2 regions of the Shewanella cyperi genome follow, and region 2 is predicted to be linked to the other one. Evidence: riboswitches for the same ligand, from Rfam matches in the RefSeq annotation. Region 2 holds a riboswitch; the other holds the start of a gene.
What was found. A riboswitch is a leader RNA that binds a small molecule or an ion and turns the genes downstream of it on or off. The one in region 2 is predicted to bind thiamine pyrophosphate.
Positions count from the first base shown of each region.

Region 1 (7,106 bases), 250 kb from region 2:
CGTCGCGGCGGAACCAGTGCAGGGTGATTTCACCGCCTGGCTCAAAGCCCTGCAGCAGGCTTTCAAAGTTGCCATTGACCTGCAAACCATCGGCGGCGATCAGCAGATCGCCGGCGCTGAGTCCGGCACTGTGGGCGGCACCGCCCTCGGCGACCGTCTGAATGCGCACCCCCAGGCCCTCGGCCTTGTACTTGGCGCCCAGGCTCAGCTTCAGTGGTGTTGGCTTGCCGCCGCCATTGTCGCTTTGACCCGAGGCGGCCCTGAGCTCCATCCTGACGCCAAATTCCGCCAGCAGTTCGGCGAGCGGCAAATCTTCTGTGTTATCAAGCCAGGCAAACAGCTCGGCGGCATCCCGTCCCAGCAGTTCACTCACCAGTTGCTGATGGGTGTCATCATCCGTGCCTATGGAAGTCAGGCCGTGGCGCTGCCACAAAAGGCGCATCACATCGTCGAGGGACTTGCCGGCATCGCGGCGCAGCACCAGATCCAGCATCAGGGCAAACAGGGCGCCTTTGGTGTAATAGCTGACGATGGCGTTCTGGGCATTCTCATCCTGTTTGTAGAACTTGGTCCAGGCGTTGAAACTGGAATCCAGCAGGCTCTGCTTGAAGCGGCCAGTGCCACGGTAGACCCGGGTCATGGTCTCGCTCAGCATGTCCAGATACTGGCCAACATCCACGCGGCCGGCCCTCAGGGTCAGCAGATCGTCATAGTAAGAAGTGATGCCTTCATAGGCCCACAGCTGACGGGTATAGCTCTCGGCCGCCAGTTCATATGGCAAAAAGCGCTTGGGTTTGATGCGCTTGACGTTCCAGCTGTGAAAGTACTCGTGGCTGCACAGGGACAGGTACACCCGGTAGTCGCGGTTGACCTCGGCGTCCTGGGTGAGGGGCAGATCCTTGCGTGAGCATACCAAAGCAGTGGAGCTGCGGTGCTCCAGGCCACCAAAGCCATTGTCCAGCACGGTCGTCATGAACAGGTATTCACTGAAGGGCGCCGGGGTGGCGAACATGTCTATCTGGGTTTCGCAGATGGCCTTGAGATCCTGACACAGGCGGTCCATGTGGCAGCGATGGCGACCGCTCAGCACCACATGGTGTGGCACGCCGCGGGCCTCAAAGCTTGCCAGGGTGAAATCACCCATCTCCACCGGATGATCGATAAGGGCATCGTAGCTTTCGGCCTCGAATTCGCCAAAGCCCCAGGCCTCGCCGCTTGAGCGCGGCAATGTGGTGGCAAGGCGCCAGTGGGCCAGTGCGCTGTCCTTGGGCGCGCTGATGCTGACCCTGTGGGGCAGCTGCTCCTGACCTTCCACCGCCAGGAACACGCTGGAGCCGTTGAAAAAGCCGTGGGTCATGTCGAGATGAGCGCTGCGCACCGAGAGGTCAAAGGCATAGACCTGATATTTGATGCTGACCGGCGCAGTGCCGTCGCAGTCGAGCTGCCAGCTTTGTTTGTCCAGTTGGCTAATTCCGACCTTGTGGCCTGCGGTGCTGGCGCTCAGACCAATCAGGTTACGGGCGAAGTCGCGCACCATGTAGCTGCCGGGGATCCAGGCGGGCAGGGTGAGGCGCTGGTTTTTCGCCGGTTGGCTCAGCAGCAGGGTAACGGAAAACAGGTGTGCCTTGGGATCGCAAGCGTCAATCTGATAATGGATCATGGGTATAAATCCTGGGGAAATTCAGTGGCGCCATGCTGCCAAAAAAGCCGCTGTGACGCAAACGCCCTGCGGTCTGGCCAGCTCAATCCGGGCCGCGAAAGGGAAAATCGTCTTGATTCGCCTGCCTGTGCCGCTCGCGCAAGGCGCTGGCTTGCTATTATAATGTCATTGAATTCTATGGCAGAAGCCTAACTATCATCACTCAGCCCCAGTCGGAGTCCAAGATGGCCGAAGAAACCATTTTCAGCAAAATTATTCGCCGTGAAATTCCCGCCGAAATTCTGTACCAGGACGATTTGGTGACCGCGTTTCGCGATATTCATCCCAAGGCGCCGACCCACATTCTTATCGTGCCCAATCACCTGATCCCAACGACCAATGACGTCAAGGCCTCGGATGAATTGGCTCTGGGCCGTATGGTGACAGTGGCGGCCAAGCTTGCCGCCGAGGCCGGCATTGCTGAGGACGGTTACCGCATTATCATGAACTGCAATAGGCACGGTGGGCAGGAGGTGTATCACATTCACCTGCACCTGCTGGGTGGCGCGCCCCTTGGCCCCATGGTGAGCCTGCGCTGATGAAGGTCAATCCCGAGTTCTTTCCCCTGACCGAGCTGGCCAGCCGTTTTGTCAATCAGCTGGCCCAGTGCCGGCGCCTGGGCTTGTCGGTACTGGAGGCCAGCGAGCACCATGTGCTGATTGAGCTGCCCTACAGCCGCGCCTTGATTGGCTATCCGGACACCGGGGTTATCCACGGCGGGGTGATCACCACCTTGATGGACACCGCCTGCGGCTGCGCCGTGGTCTGTGCCATTCAGCAGCAATTCGGTTCGCTGGAGATTTCACCCACTCTGGATCTGCGGGTGGACTACATGCGCCCGGCCGAACCCAACAAGAGCGTCTACGGTTTTGCCGAGTGTTACCGCCTGTCATCCAACATCGCCTTTACCCGCGCCATCGCCTACCAGGACAGCATAGATAAGCCAATCGCCCACGCGGTGGGGGCTTTTATGCGCATCAGTCCGGAAATGGTGGGTGAGAAATTCCGCCAGGCGCTGCTGGAGCCTGGGCATGTGCTGGGGCCACAGGTGCAAAGCCTGCAGGCCGAAGCCCAGAAACCCGGGGATGGCGCCGCCGCGGCCCTGGATGTGAAGCAGATAGTGCGTCAGGTAACCGAACTCAACGACTTCAGCCCCCTGCTGGAGCAGGTGCCCTATGCCCGCTTTATCGGCATGGAGGCTTCGCGTTTTGGTGATGAGCTGGTGTTCCGCCTGCCGGCGAAAGACACCAACATAGGCAATCCCGTGGTACCGGCCATCCACGGCGGTGTGATTGCCGGCTTTATGGAAATGTCTGCCATAGTGCAGCTGATGGTGTTTATGCAGACCTCCAGGGTGCCCAAGGTGGTGGATTTCTCCATCGACTACCTGAGGGCCGGTTACCACAAAGACACCTTTGCCGAGTGCCGAATCACCCGTCAGGGCCGCAGGGTAGCCAACGTCAACATCAACTGCTGGCAGACCAACCGCAAGCAGCTGGTGTCCACCGCCAGGGCCCACTTCCTCATCGATTGAGCGACGGCCTTGAAGTGCTGAAATCGGCGCCGTGACCGGGCGCCGATTTTCATTGATGGCTTGCAACAAAAGTATCACTTTGCTTTTTGACTCGGGTATAATCGTCGCTGCCAAGGGGTGTCTGCCGATTGCAGACTGAGATGTCACATGACAAACCCTTAGAACCTGATCCGGCTGATACCGGCGTAGGAATGGGCCATCTGCACACTTCTAATCCGCTAAAGCGTTGCCGGATCTCAAACCAGACATTTGAGGTCCTATTTTGAGCAAGACATCGTTCAGTAAAAGTTTTTCTTCTCCGCTGCTGACCAAGGCGCCTGTGGCCCTGGCGATTGCGGCTGCCCTGGGCTCGGTTGCTGTTCAGGCCGCCGACGCGCCATCCGACAAGGCCGGTGCCGATCCCGAAGCGATGGAAGTCATGTTGGTGACCGCCGATTTTCGCGGTATCGCGGTGGAAAAAATTCCCTCCAGTGTGACCGTGATAGATGCGCAGAAAATCGAGGATGAGGGCGCCCGTCATTTTGAAGATCTGCTCGGCACTGTGGCCAACTTCAACTGGTCAGGCGGTACTTCCAGACCCCGCTATTTCCAAATTCGCGGTGTTGGCGAGCAGGAAGAATACAAGGGCGCGCCCAACTCCTCCATCGGCTACCTGATTGATGATATCGACCTGTCGGGTCTGGGTATGGTGTCCAGTATGTACGACATGCAGCAGGCGGAAGTGCTGCGCGGCCCCCAGGGAACCCGCTACGGCGCCAACGCCCTTGCCGGTCTGATTTACCTGAAAAGCAAGGACCCCACAGAGACCTTTGAGCACGGCGCCCGGGTGTCGCTGGGTAATGACAATCTGCGCACCTTCAGCGGTTTCAGCTCAGGCCCCATGATGGACTCGGGGGAACTGCTGTATCGGGTGGCACTGGAAAAACACTATCAGGACGGCTTCAGGGACAACCTGTATCTTGACCGCAGTGACACCAACGAGCGTGACGAACTGTCGCTGCGGGCCAAATTTCGCTGGTACGCCAGCGACACCACCCAGGCCGATCTGGTGCTGATGCACGCCAACTTTGACAACGGTTACGATGCCTGGACCTTGGACAACAATGGTTTCGATACCCTGACCGATGCGCCGGGCACAGATAATCAGCGCAGCACAGGCATAGGTCTCAAGCTGCATTTCACCGATATTGAGGGGGCCGAACTGACCTCGCTCACCTCCTACGCCGCCACCGATCATCACCATGGCTATGACGGCGACTGGGCCAACCCAGAATTCTGGGCGGCAAGACAGTGCGTCGATGATTACGATGTCAACGAGAACGGCGACTATGAGGAGCTGTTGCCCTGTCAATACGATTACACCTGGGACAAGCGCGGTGACAGGGCCACAGTGTCCCAGGAATTTCGTCTGACCAGCACGGATGCGGGCCGCATTTTCGATGGCAGCACCGACTGGCTGCTGGGGATCTACGGCATGGATCTCAAGGAGGACAATAACACCGAGTCCTTCTACAACGCTTGGCCCGATGAAATGCTGATCTCCAGCTACGAGGCCCGCAACCTGGCACTGTTTGGCCAGCTCGACAGCGATCTCGGCCAGGGTTACAACCTGTCGGTCGGTGCGCGTCTGGAGCGTCGTCATGCAGAGTACAGCGACGATGCCGGTGATGCCTTTGACCCGTCAGAAACCATGTGGGGCGGTCATATTGCCCTGGGCAAGGCCCTCAACGACAGCCACAATCTCTATCTGCGTTTGGCCCGAGGCTACAAGGCCGGCGGATTCAACATGTCGCTGCCGGTGGAGCTGGCCGACAAGAAGGAGTTTGATACCGAGATCCTCTACAACTATGAAATCGGTCTCAAATCCAGCTTCTTCGAGGGCAACGCCGACACCAAGCTGGCGCTGTTCTACATGGACAGACAAGATCAACAGGTATCCGCTTCCCAGCAGGATCCCGAAAAGCCGCAGCGCTTTATTCTGTTTACCGAAAACGCCGGCAGCTCCAGCAACTACGGCGCCGAGCTGGAAGGTAACTGGTACGCCAGCGACAACCTGCACTTCTACGGCAGTGTCGGCTATCTGCAAACCGAATACGGTGACTACAGCTATCAGGACAAGTATGGCGGCGAGGTGGATCTCAGCGGCCGCGAGCTGGCCCATGCCCCCAACTGGACCTGGGCGGTCGGTAGCACCTGGCGCAGCGATCGCGGTTTCTTTGTCAACCTCAATGCCAACGGCAAGAGCCAGTTCTACTATTCTGACTCCAATGATTCCAAGTCCAAAGGCTATGGGGTAGTGAACGCCAGAATGGGTTACGAGGCCGATGCCTGGTCTGTGTATCTCTGGGGGCGCAACCTGCTGGACAAGGAATACGGCGTCCGTGGCTTCTACTTCGGCAACGAGCCGGACAATGGTTGGGCCGATAAGCAATACATACGTTATGGCGATCCAAGGGCCTTTGGCCTGACCTTTGATTTGCGCCTGATGTAATCCGCAGAAAACAGGCGGGCCCGGTTAACCGCTGGGCCCGCCGGAGGGAAAAAGTAATGAAACTGACAGCCGAAATCAGCATGTACCCGCTTAAGGAAGACTATGTGGCTCCCATCCGCTGGTTTATCCAGCGCCTGGACAGCTATCCCAATATTGAGCGCCGCACCAATGCCATGGCGACCCAGGTGGTTGGGGACTATGCCGAGGTGATGCAGATGTTGGCCACCGAGATGCAGGCCGCCCACCAGCAGTTCGGCAAGGCAGTATTTGTCTGTAAATTTATCGGTGGCGCCCTGGATCTGGGCCACAGCGAGTGACGGACGTGGCAGAAGCAATGACGGCCTGGTTTGGCGCCCTGATGACCCCCTTGCAAACGGCGCTCGGTGAGATGCACGCCATGACGGTGTGGGAAGGTGTGGCCGTGCTGTTGGCGCTGGCGTATCTGCTGCTTGCCATGCGCGCCAGTGTCTGGTGCTGGGCGGCGGCGTTCCTCAGCACCGCCATTTATACCGTGCTGTTTTTCAAGGTGATGTTGCTGATGGAATCTTTTCTCAATGTGTATTACATGGCCATGGCCTTCTATGGTTATTGGCAATGGAGCAGGGGCGGGGAGCGACACCACGGGGTGCAGGTGTGCAGTTGGCCGCTGGCAACCCATTTACGCTTGATTGCGCTGACCTCCATCGTCAGCCTGGCCGTGGGCTATCTAATGGCAACCTACACCCAGGCCTCTTTTCCCTATCTGGATGCTGCCACCACCTGTTTTGCCGTGATGACCACCTATCTGGTGGCCCGCAAAGTGTTGGAAAACTGGCTCTATTGGGTGGTGATTGATCTGGTCTCCATTTATCTCTACCTCAGCAAGGGGCTGATGCTGACGTCCTTGTTGTTTGTGCTTTACGTGGGCCTGGCGGTGGGTGGATTCTTCCTCTGGCGCAACACCATGGCCGAGGAAGCCGAGGCGGTCACGAGATGACGTCGGTGCTGCCGGCCAATGCCTTGGCCTTTGTCGCTGCCCAGGGATTGGCACAGGCCACTGTTGAGCCCCTGACCCTGGGACTCAGCAACAGTAACTATCGCCTCAGCCTTGGTGACAGTCATTGGGTGCTCAGGGTTAACTCAGCCGCCAGCAGCGCCTTTTGCCAGCGGGACTTTGAAGCCGCCAACTGGCGTCAGGCCAGCGATGCCGGTCTGGCCCCCAAATTATTAGCCGTCAGCACTGATGGCCAGTGTTATCTGGCCCCCTGGCTTGAGGACGGCAACTGGCATGAGCTCAATACCGAACTGGCCTGGCGTGAGTGGCACACAGCTGATACCGAGCAAGAGCATGATCTCGAGCCTGAGCGCTCGACTCGGACAGGGCTGTTGTTTGAACTGCTTCA
Region 1 covers NZ_CP071501.1:1,672,464-1,679,569, forward strand. The annotation lists gene JYB84_RS07070 (M61 family metallopeptidase) at 1-1,660, opposite strand, end outside; gene hinT (purine nucleoside phosphoramidase) at 1,885-2,238, shown strand; gene JYB84_RS18520 (PaaI family thioesterase) at 2,238-3,233, shown strand; TPP riboswitch at 3,337-3,442, shown strand; gene JYB84_RS07085 (TonB-dependent receptor) at 3,493-5,724, shown strand; gene JYB84_RS07090 (YkoF family thiamine/hydroxymethylpyrimidine-binding protein) at 5,781-6,041, shown strand; gene pnuC (nicotinamide riboside transporter PnuC) at 6,059-6,700, shown strand; gene JYB84_RS07100 (phosphotransferase) at 6,697-7,106, shown strand, end outside.
Region 1: another riboswitch for thiamine pyrophosphate. It lies ahead of JYB84_RS07085 (TonB-dependent receptor); the one in region 2 lies ahead of thiC (phosphomethylpyrimidine synthase ThiC).

Region 2 (7,106 bases):
CTGCGACCATTCAACGGCTGATCCCATTCAATGACGGAGCCCTTTCAATAGCGGAGCCAAAGAGGAGCAAATGGAGATACTCTTGCTGACCCATGAGCGGGAGCTGGGGCGCAGCGACAACAGTGCGCAACTGGCGCTGCAGTTGTTTCCGCAGTTGTGTCGCCGCCTGCTGTGGCAGCGGCGTCAGCCCTTGGTGTTGCCAACGTCAGGCACCTATCTGCTGTATCCGGCCGACGCCGATGAACCCAGGATTGCAGCCGATGAATTGCGCGAGACGGATCAGGTGATCATTCTCGATGGCACCTGGCAGGAGGCCCACAAGATGCTGCGCCAGAGCCCCTGGCTGCAAGTGTTGCCACGGGTCAGCTTAAGCCAGCTGCCGCCGTCAAGATTCAGACTGAGGCGCAATCAAAGGGAAGATGGCCTCTGTACCGCCGAGTGCATCGCCGCCCTGTGGCAGGCCAGCGGTCGGCAGCAGCAAGCCCTGATCTTGATGGATCAGTTCGAACTGTGGCAGTTAAAGATGCAGGGCCAACCCAGTAAAGAGCCAGTAAAGAGCCAGTAAAGCGTAAAGCAGGGCGGTCAGACGGCGGTGGGCAGCACCGTCAGATAGATGCACAGGAAGTGGCTCAGGGCCCCCAGCAGCACAAACAGGTGCCAGATGGCGTGATTGAAGGGAATGCGTTTAACCGCATAGAAGATGACCCCCAGGCTGTAAAATAAGCCGCCACTGAGCAACAGCTGGAATCCCAGCGGGGAAAGCCCGGCAATCAGCTCATCCAGCACAGTCATGCACAGCCAGCCCATCGCCAGGTACAACAGCAGACTGATGGCCTTGAATCTGTGCAGAAACAGCACCTTGAATCCTATCCCTCCCAGGGCCAGCAACCAGATGGCCAGCAACACCCAGTCGGCGTTGGCCTTGGCCAGGCTTATCATCATCAGCGGGGTGTAGGTGCCGGCGATCAGCAGATAGATGGCGCAGTGATCCAACAATTTAAGTTTCTGTTTACGCGCGGGATCCTTAACCGAGTGATAAGCGGTGGAACAGGCAAACAGCAGCACCATGCTCAGACCATAGATAAACACACCCAGCAATTGGGCAGTGCTGAGCACGGACGAGCCCCGCAGCAGCATCAGCGCCGTGGCCGCAAGAGCGGCCAGTACCCCAAGGCCATGGCTCAGGCTATTGGCCAACTCTTCCCTGGGTGAATAGGCGGCCTGGGCCTTGGTTGGTGTCATGATGATCCTTATGGAATGTCTATGGGCTGGCGATGCCTTTGGGCTAACAAACCTGGCAGCAAAGTTACACAGTAAAAAAAGCCACACGGTAAAAATAGAGCAATGAATCTAACACCGACGGCGCCGCGGGGCAAGAATTAAGCTTACAAGTGTACGCTTAAATTTGGGCTGTGTCTTGTCTGAGGCAAATGGCTGGTTTTGCCATTGGTTGATAACTCGGACGAGTGCCTTGCACTTTCTATTCGGGATGCAGGACGGCTGCGCTATGGTTTCCCATTCGCTTCCCAAACAAACTGATTTTGTGGGTAAAAATGTGACCGCCCCATAGCGGCTGAACTTTTCTGCTTAAGTTGACTCGAACACCAGACTCAAGGAAAAAGGACAAGGAACCCCGAATAGCCTCACAGCTCCTGCTGACAGTTGGCCTTCAGTGCAATGCGTTTAAAGCAATTGGCTTTAAAGCCATTGGCTGTCAACGCAAGCAGTTCAATGCACGGCCTATGAATGTGTGGCTCAGCGCTGTGGCCTGGGGAAATTCGGGAAAGACGTTATTATGCGGACAAGCGTGTTTGGATTAATCAAGGACGACATAGAGGCAGAAATAGAGGCTGACACCGTCCTGCTGCCTGAGCATCTGCCAGCGGATCGGCTATCGCCCGGTTCAAACCGGCATATCGCCTTTGCAAGCGATGATGGACCAATCCTCAATCCCGCGGGCTTGAATGTCACTTTGCTGCCCATGGCTATTGGGGGCGATGAGCCAGAGCCCTTACATCCGGTGCCTTTACATCCAGAGCACGCATTGCCCGACTTGCAGCAAGAGGCTGAAGTGCAAGGGCCTGGGGAGGCAAAGCCGGCGCTAAAGATTTTTGGCAAAGGCCAATTGCTGGCCTTTTCCGCCTTGGCGCTGCTGCTGCACCTTGGCATTGTGGCTCTGCTGTCCACACTCAACTGGCAAATACCCCAATCCCTATCAAAGCAACAGCCAAAGCCCCCACCCCTGAAATCCTATTTGTATGTTGCGCCGCCTGCGCCAGTCATTGCTGAATTGCCGCCTGAACCTTCGGCGCCATTGCCGAACGAAGCACCAGTTGAACCCATTCAAGCCGATGCCAAGCCTGAGGTTGAGACTGAGCCCAAGCCCAATCCCAAGCCAAAGCTGGAGACTAAAAAGGCAGCCCAAATAGTGACTCAGGTAGAGGGGCTGGTGCAGGAGCAAGAGCCATTGCCGGAAGCGGAGCAGGACAAGCAAGCAGGGCAAGCGGCAGCGCAGAATCAATTTGCCCGAACGCCCGTGGATGCCCAGCCAAAGCTGGACTTTTCCACCTCCGCCAGTCGCTTCATTGCCAAACAAAATACCCAGGCGTTGACGGCATCGGGGCAGGAGTATGCAGACCGAAAGACCACTCCCGGCGGTATGTCCGAGATGTTGCCTGACATGGAGGTGCTGGAGGTGCCCAATGCCGATGACATTTATAAACCCAGTACCCTGGATCACAGACTCGATCCCAATCGCATTATCAAGAAAGGGGATACCTGCTATCGGATAGTGAAGGTGCCAACGCCGCTGAATCCCCATGCGGAAAATCCCGGCTTCCCCTTTAACTGTGGTGGAGACAAGGTAAAACAGGCCATCAAGGAAGGCATCAATCGCCATCTGGAGCGCATGGGGCGGAAAATAAACAGGTGAAACAATTAGATTGCAACATTCATATTGCATTAAATGATTTGTTTATTGCTATAAAATACAATGCGATAAAGGCTCTAAAAATTAGATTGGTTTATGATTTTTGGCGGCGCATAAACCCCCTTGTGTTTTAATTGCGCCCATGGTTATACTGCGGCCACTTGTCGGAGTGCCTTAGGGCTGAGACCGTTAATTCGGGATCCGTTGAACCTGATCGGGTTAAGACCTGCGAAGGAAACAAGCTGGGATCCCCCTGCAATGGGGGATCATTGGGATAAAGCCAACGGGCGCAATGGCCGTGGATTTTTCCCGACGCTGACTCAACTTCTCTCTGTTCCCCGACAAGCAAATTCATCTTTCAAAAGAGTGAGCTTGCTTATGTCAAACCGTCGTGAAACCCGTGCCGCCGCCCAGGCTTTTATTGAAAACCTCAAGCCGCTGGCCCATCCCAATTCAGAAAAAATCTACCTGCAGGGCTCCCGTGCCGATATCCGGGTTGGCATGCGGCAGATCCACCAGACTGATACCCGCATTGCCGCCGCAGATGGCAGCATTCGTTTGGAGCCCAACCCGGCAATCCGGGTTTATGATTGTGCCGGCGCCTACAGCGATCCGGCCGCCAACATCAATGTCCGTAGGGGACTGGCTGCACTGCGCAGCCCCTGGATCCTGGAACGGGATGATACCGAGGTCCTTGAAGGTGTCAGCTCCCAATTCACCCAGCAACGCCTTGCCGATGAGGGACTGGATCACCTGCGCTTCGATGCGCTGCTCAAACCGCGCCGCGCCAAGGCCGGCAAGAGGGTGACCCAGCTGCATTATGCCAGAGCGGGGATCATCACCCCCGAAATGGAATACATAGCCATTCGGGAAAACCTGGCCCGGGCCGCTGACACAAGCGGCGATGGGTGGGATGAACAACTCACGCGACGCAAACCCGGTGAAGCCTTCGGTGCTCTGGTGGGCCAGCCTATCACCCCTGAATTTGTCCGTGACGAAGTGGCCCGCGGCCGCGCCATCATCCCCGCCAATATCAACCACCCCGAGGCAGAGCCGATGATCATCGGCCGTAATTTCCTGGTGAAGGTCAATGCCAACATAGGCAACTCGGCGGTGACCTCATCCATCGAGGAAGAGGTGGAAAAACTGGTATGGGCCACCCGCTGGGGCGCAGATACTGTGATGGACTTGTCCACCGGTCGCTACATCCACGAGACCCGCGAATGGATAGTGCGCAACTCGCCGGTGCCGATAGGCACAGTGCCCATCTACCAGGCGCTGGAGAAGGTAAACGGCATAGCCGAGGATCTCAGCTGGGAAGTGTTCCGTGACACCCTGATTGAGCAGGCGGAGCAGGGGGTGGATTACTTTACCATTCACGCCGGTGTGCTGCTGCGTTACGTGCCCATGACGGCCAAGCGGGTGACAGGCATAGTGTCCCGCGGCGGCTCCATCATGGCCAAGTGGTGCCTGAGTCACCACAAGGAAAACTTCCTCTACACCCATTTCCGCGACATCTGTGAGCTTTGCGCCGCCTACGACGTCTCCCTGTCTCTCGGTGACGGAATGCGTCCCGGTTCAATCGCCGATGCCAATGACGAGGCCCAGTTTGCTGAGCTGGAAACCTTGGGGGAACTGGTGAAAATCGCCTGGGAATACGATGTGCAGACAATCATTGAAGGTCCCGGCCATATCCCCATGCAGCTCATCAAGGAGAACATGGACAAGCAGCTTGAGCACTGCGCCGAAGCGCCGTTTTATACCCTGGGTCCCCAGACCACAGACATAGCCCCGGGCTACGATCATTTCACCTCCGGCATAGGGGCGGCGATGATAGCCTGGTACGGTTGCGCCATGCTTTGCTACGTGACGCCGAAGGAACATCTCGGGTTACCGAACAAGGAAGACGTCAAACAGGGCCTAATCGCCTATAAGATTGCCGCCCACGCCGCGGATGTGGCCAAGGGCCATCCAAGCGCCCAGTTGCGGGACAATGCCCTGTCGAAGGCCCGATTTGAGTTCCGCTGGGAAGATCAGTACAACCTGGGGCTGGATCCCGACACGGCCCGTGCCTATCACGATGAATCTTTGCCCCAGGAGTCGGCCAAGGTGGCCCATTTCTGCTCCATGTGCGGTCCCAAGTTTTGTTCGATGAAGATCACCCAGGACGTGCGTGACTACGCCGCCGGCTTGGAAGCAGCCAAGACGGCTGGAACTGCATCACAGGCCATCGAAGTGCAGGCCATAGCTGTGCAGAGCAGCATTGCCCGGGACGGCATGGCGAAAATGTCCGGTGCCTTCCGTGATGCCGGTGGTGCCCTGTACAGCGAGCATCATGTGGATGGGGTGCTTGAGCCCATTTCAGGGGAATAGCATGGAAGCCAAAGCCAAATCCATTCCCGAGGCCTTTAAGAAACCGATAGTTTGGACCATAGCCGGTTCCGACAGCGGCGGTGGCGCCGGTATTCAGGCGGATCTGGCGACCATCAATGCCCTGGGTTGCCACTGCTGCACAATAATCACGGCGCTGACCGCCCAAAGTTCGGTGGCCGTGACCCTGGTGGAGCCGGTATCCGATGCCATGTTGCTGGCCCAGCTGGAAACCTTGCTTGCCGACATGCCGCCCGCTGCCATCAAGATTGGTCTGTTGGCAAATCAGGCCCAGCTCAACTTGCTAGCGGATTGGTTGGCTACCCATGTGCCCCAGGTAGCCTTGGTGCTCGACCCCGTGATGGTGGCCAGCTGCGGCGATACATTGCAACAGGGCAGTGGTCGGCTCGATTTCAGTCCCTTGTTCGAGCTTGCCACCATCATCACCCCCAATGTGGCCGAACTGGCGCAGATGACGGGCAAGGAAAAACTTCAAAATGAGGTCGATTGGCACCAGGCGGCCACAACGCTCAAGGCAAGGATCGGGGGCAGCCTGTTTGCCAAGGGTGGCGATCTTTCCCTTCATGGGCGATTGGCCACCGAGGCCGAAGATCTGATGTTGCTGGGCGAGCTCAATGACTGCTCGCCGCTGCACAGCAACATGGGCTTCAGGCTCACCAACCCAAGGGTACAGACCGATAACAATCACGGCAGCGGCTGCACCCTGGCGAGCGCGGCTGCGGCCTTTTTGGCCCAGGGCTATGTGGTGCCCGATGCCCTGGTGCTGGCCAAGGCCTATATCAACCACGCATTGGCGCTGGGTTACAGATCAGGCGCAGGCCCCGGGCCCTTGGGTCGTCCGGGTTGGCCTGAGTCCCTGGAAGATTTCCCGGCCATTTCGCCTTTGGCAATCGATGGAGCCCCCAAAGGGCAAACGGTAAACGAAGTGCCCTTTGCCACGCTTGAGGCCAATCTTGGGATCTATCCCGTGGTGGCCGATATTGAGCAGCTAAAAGTACTGTTGAAGGCGGGGGTGAAGACAATTCAGTTCAGGCTCAAACAGGCTGCCACCCCGGGGTCAGAGGCGGAGCTGGCCGTTATTCGAGCCATTGAGTTGGGACGTGAATATGGTGCGCAACTCTTTATCAACGATCACTGGCAGCTCGCCCTGGAGCACGGCGCCTTCGGGGTCCATTTGGGCCAGGAAGATTTGGCCGGGGCGCCCTTGGGCAGGCTTGCCGAGGCGGGGCTGGCCCTCGGCCTATCCAGCCACGGCTACTTCGAGGCCCTGCTGGCACTGGCTAATCAGCCGAGCTACCTGGCCCTTGGGCATATTTTTCCAACCCCCACCAAGACCATGCCCTCCAAACCCCAGGGCCTTGAACGGCTGAGGCGTTATGTGGCCACCTTTGCCCCAAGGCTGCCGACCGTGGCCATTGGCGGAATAGACAAGCATAACCTGGTGGATATCCGCGCCACCGGCGTCAACAGCGCCGCCGTGGTGCGGGCCATCTGTGCCCACGGTGCACCGGATGAAGCCCTTGCGGAGCTGACCGCTTTGTGGGAGGACGGCCATGGGACTTTCTGACCGGGATTTTATCCGCTATTCGCGGCAGATATTGCTGCCGGAATGCGGCGAGGCGGGGCAAGTGCGTCTGGGGCAAAGTCGCATCGCCATAGTGGGCTGTGGCGGTTTGGGCTGCTCTGTGGCCCATCAGTTGGCCGCCGCCGGAATTGGCCACATAAGCCTGTTTGATGGCGATACGGTTGAACTGTCCAACCTGCCGAGGCAGTTGGCCTATGACGA
Region 2 covers NZ_CP071501.1:1,922,961-1,930,066, forward strand. The annotation lists gene JYB84_RS08280 (DTW domain-containing protein) at 71-565, shown strand; gene trhA (PAQR family membrane homeostasis protein TrhA) at 583-1,242, opposite strand; gene JYB84_RS08290 (hypothetical protein) at 1,796-2,932, shown strand; TPP riboswitch at 3,085-3,183, shown strand; gene thiC (phosphomethylpyrimidine synthase ThiC) at 3,308-5,302, shown strand; gene JYB84_RS08300 (bifunctional hydroxymethylpyrimidine kinase/phosphomethylpyrimidine kinase) at 5,304-6,887, shown strand; gene JYB84_RS08305 (HesA/MoeB/ThiF family protein) at 6,874-7,106, shown strand, end outside.